Candidatus Pseudothioglobus singularis PS1: one gene and its partner. Each later gene encodes a partner of the first gene's protein in a complex. Links are inferred from orthologs where the notes say so. Each region holds a gene or a part of one and is shown on either strand. Other genes may lie near its edges.

The links.
Region 2: W908_RS00670 (region 1) and pnp share a complex: the UniProt entries of both Bacillus subtilis proteins name them as parts of the possible RNA degradosome complex. The link is inferred for Candidatus Pseudothioglobus singularis PS1 from one-to-one orthologs.

What each region holds. Positions count from the first base shown.
Region 1 is NZ_CP006911.1:140,052-144,553, forward strand. The notes cover bases 410-3,201. They hold W908_RS00670 (6-phosphofructokinase), read right to left. Parts: upstream 2,532-3,201; coding sequence 1,287-2,531; downstream 410-1,286. Other genes in these bases: lptA (lipopolysaccharide transport periplasmic protein LptA), read left to right, coding at 410-614; adk (adenylate kinase), read right to left, coding at 618-1,271; W908_RS00675 (NAD(P)-dependent oxidoreductase), read right to left, coding at 2,843-3,201. Also shown: LPS export ABC transporter periplasmic protein LptC, read left to right, coding at 1-136; more of lptA, read left to right, coding at 129-409; more of W908_RS00675, read right to left, coding at 3,202-3,727; yrfG (GMP/IMP nucleotidase), read right to left, coding at 3,891-4,502. UniProt on the Bacillus subtilis protein: Catalyzes the phosphorylation of D-fructose 6-phosphate to fructose 1,6-bisphosphate by ATP, the first committing step of glycolysis.
Region 2 is NZ_CP006911.1:722,439-727,109, reverse strand. Bases 782-3,742 are described here. They hold pnp (polyribonucleotide nucleotidyltransferase), read left to right. Parts: upstream 782-1,197; coding sequence 1,198-3,288; downstream 3,289-3,742. Other genes in these bases: W908_RS03705 (MFS transporter), read right to left, coding at 3,540-3,742; W908_RS03710 (SlyX family protein), read left to right, coding at 3,334-3,543; W908_RS03720 (cupin domain-containing protein), read left to right, coding at 782-997. Outside these bases: more of W908_RS03720, read left to right, coding at 1-781; more of W908_RS03705, read right to left, coding at 3,743-4,671. UniProt on the Bacillus subtilis protein: Involved in mRNA degradation. Catalyzes the phosphorolysis of single-stranded polyribonucleotides processively in the 3'- to 5'-direction. Necessary for competence development in Bacillus subtilis.

The DNA.
Region 1 (4,502 bases):
TGGTGAGATTTTTAAGTCCAATTCGCCTACACGTTTTCAATCAAATGCGGTTGACATAAAGGCAAAAAAAATGCATTATGATGCTATTGCAAAAAAACTTAAATTAACGGATGAGGTTAAAGCGACTTATGAATAAATTGGCTCTAATGATTGCTTTATTTTTATCAACCTATACATTCGCTTTGACTGAGGATGCGCAGCAGCCTATAGAGATTGAAGCTGATTCAGTAATGGTCGATGAAACGTCTGGGTTCAACGAGTTTATTGGCAATGCAGAAGTCAAGCAAGGCTCTCTAGTGATGACTGCTGAAATCATTCAGGTCCAAACTAATGCTGATGGGGTTGAAACAATGAAGGCAAAAGGAACGCTGGAACAGCCTGCTAAGTATATTCAAAGTCAAGAAAATCAGGCGCGCTTTATCGAGGCAACTGCGACTCTTATAACTTATGACGTGAATGAAGGAATGATTTTTTTAGTTGGTGATGCCTATTTAGTTCAGGGCTTTGATTCATTTAGTGGAGACTCTCTGACATACGATATTAACAACGACAAGGTCCTTGTAAAGGGTTCAGAAGATGGAACCAAAAGAGTAAAGTTTAAAATTGACCTTTAAGAATTAGCTGACCAATGCAGTTGAAATTCTTTCTTTAACTTCTTCAAGTGTGCCAACGCCATTTATTGCTATGAACTTTGTGCCTGTTTCAGGTTTTTCTGAATCATTTTGATAATATTTAACTAAGGGCTCAGTTTGCTTATGGTAAATCTTTAGCCGGCCTCTTACAATATCTTCTTTATCATCGACCCTTTGAATGAGTTCTCCTCCAGTAATGTCATCTTTACCAGACTCTTGAGGGGGATTAAATTTAACATGGTATGTTCTGCCAGAGGAAAGGTGAACACGACGTCCCGACATTCTGACAACAATATCATCATCTGGGACCTTGACCTCAACACAGTAATCAATCCTTATTCCTTCCAATTTGAGTGCATTTGCCTGATTTATAGTTCTAGGAAACCCATCTAATAAATAACCATTATGACAGTCAGGCAACTGTATTCTGTCTTTAACAAGTGCTATGATTAGATCATCAGGAACAAGATTTCCTGCGTCTATAGTTTTTTTAGCCTCTACCCCAACAGGTGATCCAGAATTTACAGCAGCGCGCAGCATATCCCCAGTTGAAATCTGAGGAATATTAAATTTTTCACAAATATGTGCCGCTTGAGTGCCTTTTCCTGCACCTGGCGGGCCTAATAAAATAACATTCATTTGAGCGCCTTTTATTTAAACTTCAAAGGGTGGTAACTTTTTCCCAACTTTAATTTTTTTCATTACAACGTAGTCTGGCAATCCGTTATTATACGGTGGATAATTCTCACCTTCAATAAGCGGAAGTAAATATTCACGACATGCATTTGTTATAGAAAATCCATCTTCGGAGATATAGCTTTCTGGCATCATTTTCTCTACATTTGCAATATCTTTTAATTCTCCATATCCAATTTCCCACTGATAAGGGTTGTTTGATTTTCTAACTATTGAGGGCATGATTGAATTTTTGCCATCAAGAGCCATTTCAACTGCCGCCTTTCCAAGAGCATACGCTTGCTCAACATCAGAGTTTGAAGCTAGATGCCTAGCTGCACGCTGAAGGTAATCTGCTACAGCCCAATGAAATTTATAGCCTAAAGCTTTTTTGATTATGTTAGCAACAACTGGAGCCGCGCCACCCAGCTGCGCATGACCAAAATCATCTCTAGTACCCTGTTCAGCAAGGAATGTTCCATCAGGCCACTTAGTTCCCTCTGAAACAACAATGGTGCAATACCCATACTCTTTAACATTTTGATCAACTTTAGCCAGAAACTTTTCTTCATTGAAGTCAACTTCAGGGAACAGAATAACTACAGGTATCGAAGAGTCAACAAGTCCTCCCGCTGCTGCTATCCATCCGGCATGGCGACCCATCACTTCAAGGACAAAGATTTTAGTAGAAGTGGCAGCCATTGATGCAACATCAAAGCTTGCCTCCATAGTAGAGACCGCAATATACTTCGCGACCGACCCAAAACCTGGACAATTGTCAGTCACCGGCAGATCATTATCTACAGTTTTAGGAATGTGAATAGCTTGAATTGGAAAGCCCATACTTTCAGATAGTTGAGAGACTTTCAGGCAGGTATCAGCTGAATCACCACCACCGTTATAGAAAAAATAACCAATATTGTGTGCCTTAAAAACTTTAATTAAGCGCTCGTATTCAGCTTTATTTGCTTCCAGTGATTTCATCTTGTAGCGACAAGACCCAAAGCCACCTGAGGGCGTATGATTTAAAGCAGCGATATCTGCATCTGATTCAGCAGATGTATCAATGAGATTTTCTGTTAGTGCCCCTATGATGCCATTCTCTCCGGCGTAGACAGTGCCAATTTTATCTGAATGTTTTCGGGCTGTTTCAATTACACCACTAGCTGAAGCATTAATTACGGCTGTTACTCCGCCAGATTGTGCATAAAAGGCATTTTTCATAATATTCCGATATTTTTAATAGTTAAAAAGATTAAGAATTGGATTTAGTATAGAAGTCATATACAAAACTTATAGATTTTTATGTTAAACATATGAGTATATCATTTGATATAAATGTGGCTCTGAATAATTCTAAACTAGAGTTTAATTCTATTAATTAGAGATTTTAAAGTCCACAAACAATATGAATGTGTCAATTTGTTTCACCACCTGTAGTAAGTAAATATATTAAAGAGTCTTGTGTCAAAGGTCTTTCATTTTAAAAGCCCAAACTTCTGAAGCTCTTTATCAGTTATATTTCTTGGAGTACTTCAATTCTTGTTTGAAAACACCTTGACCATAGCAGATAAATCATGCCCTCCTATGTTTTGATCAATTGTCTCTTTAAACATCAAACTTAATCCTTGATGGAATCTTGTATCCACCCCAAGTTTATCTGAGATTTTCAATAATTTTAAATGTGCGTCATACCAAGTTGAAACGGATGCCTGTGTATTTTCAGTATCCTGGTTGGCTATAGCATCCAAAATACGCAGCGGCTCTGTTTGCATGCGTGCAAAATTATGAACAGTTTGTTCTCTATACGATTTTAAAGGGACATCGCCCTTTAAACATAAGGCAGCACCATTTATTAGGCCAGCTGAAAAACCCAATACACTAGACATAATTGCATTACCTAAGACTACAGGAGCGGAAAGACTCTCACCAAGGTAACTAATCTTTGGAGACATTAGTCTTAAAATTGAGTCACATGACTCAATCACATCTGATTTGCCAGCAAGAATAATTGACGCAAGCTCTGTGCCAATTTGTTCTGGAAAACATAAAATAGAACCCTCTATTAGCTCCACATCAAGATCTTTCATAATTAAAGAGTTTGCTTCAACTTCAGCCATACTTCCAGTTGACAATTGGATTAGAATGGAGCTTTTTAAGCTGGAGCGTACATTTTCATAGTCAATAATCTCTTTCCATGCGTCATAATCTGACAAGCACACAATGACTATATCGCATGATTCAATTGCCTTGTGCGGTTGAGTATAAGTTATAGCTCCTTTTTGAGCTAATGTTTCAATCTTTTCTGGGGTTCTATTCCAAACATGAATCTCTATTTCATTTTCAAGAAGGGTTTGAGCTAATGCAGTTCCCATAGCGCCTATACCAACTAATGCAACTCGATTGTTTTTTTTGATCATAGATTACCTATTTAATGAAGTACTTAAGTTAAGTGCTATATTTTAATTACTAAAATTACAGTTCAAATAGAAGTTCAAATTTTATTTGGTATGTGAGGGGTATATAAATATTTATGCTATTGAGTTAGGCTGCCTCTCAATGCTTAAGAGTATGTATAAGGTCTTATTTTGGAGTGACCTCCATGAAATTTACTATATTGATAAATCCAGGAACATGCTTTTTTGGAATTTTAGTGCTGGGCCTACTGATTGCAATTACATTTTTAATATTATATCTTGAAGCAGATTCAAGGACATCTAAAGAGTCGTCAAAAAATACTGACCTCTCTTTGTTAAAGTTAATTTGATTACTTAATTCTTCCCAAAATTTTTGCTCTTGTTTTGGAACTCCATAGTCATGCGAAGAGATGATTTCATCAAAATAATCATGAAGTCCAGATTTTTGCATCTTAAGCTTTATTCCTTTTCTATGAGCATTGGTAACAAGGTATATGCGCTTATTATGCTTTTTTACAGTTTGAAGGAAATTCAAAGCGTGATCATGAACTTGAATTAAATGAGAAATATCACCCTTTAGTTTCATAATATCTAAGTTAAGTGTCTCTTCCCAGTAATCGAGACAATACCAAGTCAGCTTTCCTTCTTGTGAATTAATCATAGATATGATTACTTCTTTAGCTTCATCTATTTTGATGTTATGTTTTTTTGAGTAAATTTCTGGAATATATTCAAGCCAAAATTCAAGATCAAAATTTAAGTCTAAAAGCGTTCCATC
Region 2 (4,671 bases), 580 kb from region 1 along the record:
TGGATTGTCGTGTGAAGAGGAATTTGAGTCTAGGATTATTAAGGGCTCCATTTTAAAAAATATATGGACTCTAGAGAATGGCCCATTCAATGATAACTCTTTTAAAAATACTCCCAATAATGAATGGACATTATTGGTTCAAGGCGTAGACAAGCATGTGCAAGAAATCTATGAGCTGATAGATGAATTCAACTTTATTCCGAGATGGCGATTTGATGACGTAATGATTTCGTTTGCCTCTTTAGGAGGAAGTGTCGGCCCTCATTATGATCATTATGACGTTTTTTTACTTCAAGGACATGGAAAAAGAAAATGGCAAATAAGTTCGATAGACTGTAATCCCAACAATTATGTTCCAAATAGTCCGCTTCGAATCATGGAAAACTTTGAAATAGAAAAGACTTGGGTGGCAGAGCCTGGAGATATAGTTTATATACCGCCTGGAATAGCTCACCACGGAGAAAGTATCGACAGTGAATGCATAACTCTCTCAATTGGTTATAGATCTTACTCAGCTAACGAAATGTTAGAATCCCTTGAGCTAACGATAGACAAATACAACAATTCCTATTATGAAGATCCATTATGGTTAAATTCTAACAGCTCGGCTGAAATACCCTATTCAGCTATTGAAAAATCACACAAATTATTACAAAATAGTGATTTACCTGATACGTTTTTTGGGTGTTTTGTGACAAAACTAGACCCCTTAGATGAAGAAAAATTAAACGAGATAGTTGCATTTGAAGACCCAGTAGTGATTAAAGAGTCTGTAACTTACAACCTCCATCCTTTAAGTCGAATTGCATATCAATTTATTGATAAGGAGTTAGTTGTATTTATCAATGGAAATACATTAAGAATAAACGATATTCTTGATGATTCGATCATTGATTTTTGTAACACTAGAAAGATTAAAGTTAACGATAAAAATAAGCCTCTTGCCATTCAATTTTCTTCGTTATCACTTTTAGAAGAAACACACCCTAAAATTTAAGCAAAATATGCTAATTAATAGCCATATTAAGCATTCTAACAACTAATAAATTAGTTTATCTGAGGAAAAAAATTAGGGGATAATTCAACTGTTTTATGGATTTAGGTAAGTTTTATCTCAAGCATACCTGCAAGGTATGTTTTATATAAAGCTTATTGCGTTAAACCATAAAACATTTTTTATTTTATTGGAGTAACACAATGGACATGAATATAGTTCAAAAAAGTTTTACGTTTGGCAATAGTCAAATTACTTTCGAAACTGGCAGGGTTGCAAGACAGGCGCATGGCGCTGTCTTAGCAAGCATGGATGACACACAAGTACTAGTCAGTGTTGTTGGTGCAAAAGAAGCAAAGCCAGGTCAATCATTCTTCCCTTTATCGGTAGACTACATTGAAAAAACATATGCTGCTGGAAAAATTCCAGGAGGTTTCCTTAAAAGAGAAGGTAGACCTAGTGAAAAAGAAACACTAACTTCTAGACTAATTGATCGCCCTATTCGTCCACTATTTCCAAATGGCTACATGAATGAAGTACAGGTAATGATCCAAGTAATCTCTGCTAACAAAAATGTTGATCCAGATGTTCTAGCTATGCTTGGAACTTCAGCTGCACTGGCAATTTCTGGTGTTCCTTTTAAAGGCCCAATTGGTGCTGCGCGTGTTGGCTTTAAAGATGGAAGCTATATGGTTAATCCAACCTATTCAGAATTAGAGACGTCTGAGTTAGATATGGTTGTGGCAGGAACTAAGGATGCAGTATTAATGGTTGAGTCAGAAGCAAGTGAACTCTCAGAAGAAGTTATGCTTGGAGGTGTCATGTATGCTCATGAGCAATTTCAAGTAGTAATTGATAACGTTGCTGAATTTGCCAAAGAAGTTGGTATTGCTCCTCGCGAATGGGTTGCTCCAGCAGACAATGAGACCCTATTGACATCAATCAAATCTAAATTTGAAAGTCAAATTGCTGAAGCTTATCAAACTGTTGATAAGATGGAGCGTTATGAAAAAATGGGTGAAGTTAAAGATGCTGCATTAGAAGAGTTTGTGAGTGAAGATGACTCAATAAGCCAAGATGAAGTTAAAAATTATATTAAAAAAATTGAAAAATCAACTGTTAGAGAGAGAATTTTAGCTGGCGAACCAAGAATTGATGGCAGAGATAACTCAACTGTTAGAGAGCTTGCAATCGAAACTGGGGTTCTTGAAAATACGCACGGCTCTGCTCTTTTCACAAGAGGTGAAACTCAGGCTTTAGTTGTTACTACTCTGGGGTCTAAGAGAGACGCGCAGTTAATTGAAAAACTGGAATCGAATGACCGAATTGAAGATCATTTCATGCTTCATTACAACTTCCCTCCTTACTGTGTTGGTGAGACGGGCAGAGTTATGGGCGTTAAGAGACGTGAAGTTGGTCACGGAAGACTTGCGCGCAGAGGCATCTCAGCGTGTCTTCCAAATTTAGAGGAATTTCCATACACTATCAGAGTTGTTTCTGAAATTACAGAGTCAAATGGATCTAGCTCTATGGCAAGTGTCTGTGGTTCGTCACTATCTCTGATGGATGCAGGAGTCCCACTAAAGGCACCAGTTGCAGGTATTGCAATGGGCTTAGTAAAAGATGATGAACGCTTTACAGTTCTTACAGACATCTTAGGTGACGAGGATCACCTGGGTGACATGGACTTTAAGGTTGCAGGAACCACAAAAGGTATTAATGCCCTTCAAATGGATATTAAGATAGATGGTATCACTGAAGACATTATGTCTATTGCCCTTAAGCAAGCCAAAGATGCAAGACTTAATATTCTTGGTCAAATGAATGAAGTTATTTCAGAGCCTAATTCGGCTTCCAAGAATGCCCCTAAAACTAAAGTTATCAAAATACCGACTGATAAGATCAGAGATGTTATTGGAAAAGGTGGTGAGACTATTAGAGGAATTGTTGCTCAATCTGGAGCTAGTGTAGATGTTGACGATGATGGAAATGTTAATGTTTTTGCTAATGACTCTGAAAGCTTTGAAAAAGCAGTTCAAATGGTCAAGGACGTAACTGCTGTTCCTGAAGTCAATAAAGTTTACATGGGCAAGGTTGCCAAAATAGTTGAATTTGGAGCTTTTATTACAATCATGCCTAATCAAGATGGCCTCTTACATGTTTCTGAAATTGCTCATGAGAGAGTTGAGAAAGTTGAAGACTATCTTAAAGAAGGTGAAGAAATTGAAGTTAAGGTTCTTGGGATAGACCGAGGACGAATCAAACTTTCGAGAAAAGTTCTAATAGAGAAGTAAAAATAAAAGCCACCGCAAGGTGGCTTTTTTATGGAGGATAGAATTATGTCAGATGAAAAACTAGTATCACTTGAAGAAAAGATTGCCTATCTGCAGAATATGATTGATGATCTAAATATGGTAGTATTTCGTCAAGGTGAGAAGATTGAGCAACTCAACTCCAAACTTAAAGAAACCAATGAAAAGTTGTTGAATAACTCTGACTCATCCTCTAATGACAGTCAAATCAATGATGATAAGCCGCCCCACTACTAATTACCAGAATTCACTCGCTTCATCATTACTAAAAGGGCCACTCCATTAAGGCCCCAAACAACACTTAATAGATACATATTGAACGTAAGGCTTAAGAATTCTGCCAAATAACCAACCAAAGCAGGCCCAAAAATAAAGCCAGCAAAGCCAAGGGTTATCAAATTAGCAACAGTTAGACTAATCGGTTCATCTGTGATACGAATTGCCAATCGAAATATAATGGCTATAAAATTAGCTGTTCCAAAACCAAATAGCAGCATTCCAAAAACGATAATATAGAAATTAGAAGTCAATATTGAAATAAATAACATCACTCCTGCAGCAATGCTAAGATACCCACCAACAATTCTTTCACTAGCCTTATTAATCATTTTTGAAGCAATTAACCTGGCACTTATCTCGCCAATATTAAATGCAAAAATTACTGCACCTCCCAGGTACAAAGGAACCAATAAATCCTTTGTCAGCCAGAGAGCAGACCAATCCAAAATAATTCCCATTGTTGCGTAATTAAGCATCATTAAAATGCCAAATATCAAAATTGATTTTTTAGGTAATTTAAATCTTGGTGTTTTCTCTAGATTTTCAAATGATTTATTAAGTCCAAATTTGTATATCAAAATTGCCCCAATTACTAATAAGGTGCCTGTTACTGAAAATATCAATATTGGATTATCTATATACCTAATAGTAAAAAATGCACTAAAAGCGCCCATTAGGGAACCAAAACTAAAAGCTGCGTGATAAAGTGGCGTTAGAATCCTGGATGTCTTGCTTTCAATCATTGAGATCTGAGATTGAGATGAGGGACTAAAAAGCCCTACAAAAAAACCAAAAGGCATAAACGAAATTAAAAACCAATAATAGTTTGGAGAAAGTATCAGAAGTAGAGGGCAATAGGCAATCCCCAAAAGACCAATAACAATTGTGTTTTTAGTGCCTATTTTTGGAACAATAAGGCGCCCTGAGATTTGGTTACCGATTAAATTTAAAATCCCAAAAGCAAACAATCCCATTCCAATTTCAGCTTCTGTAATTTGAAGTCTTTCGGCATTCCAAGGAATGTATACAAAATATATTCCAATTTGAAAAAGCACAAGAAAAGCACCAAGAAAAGTTGCATAAACG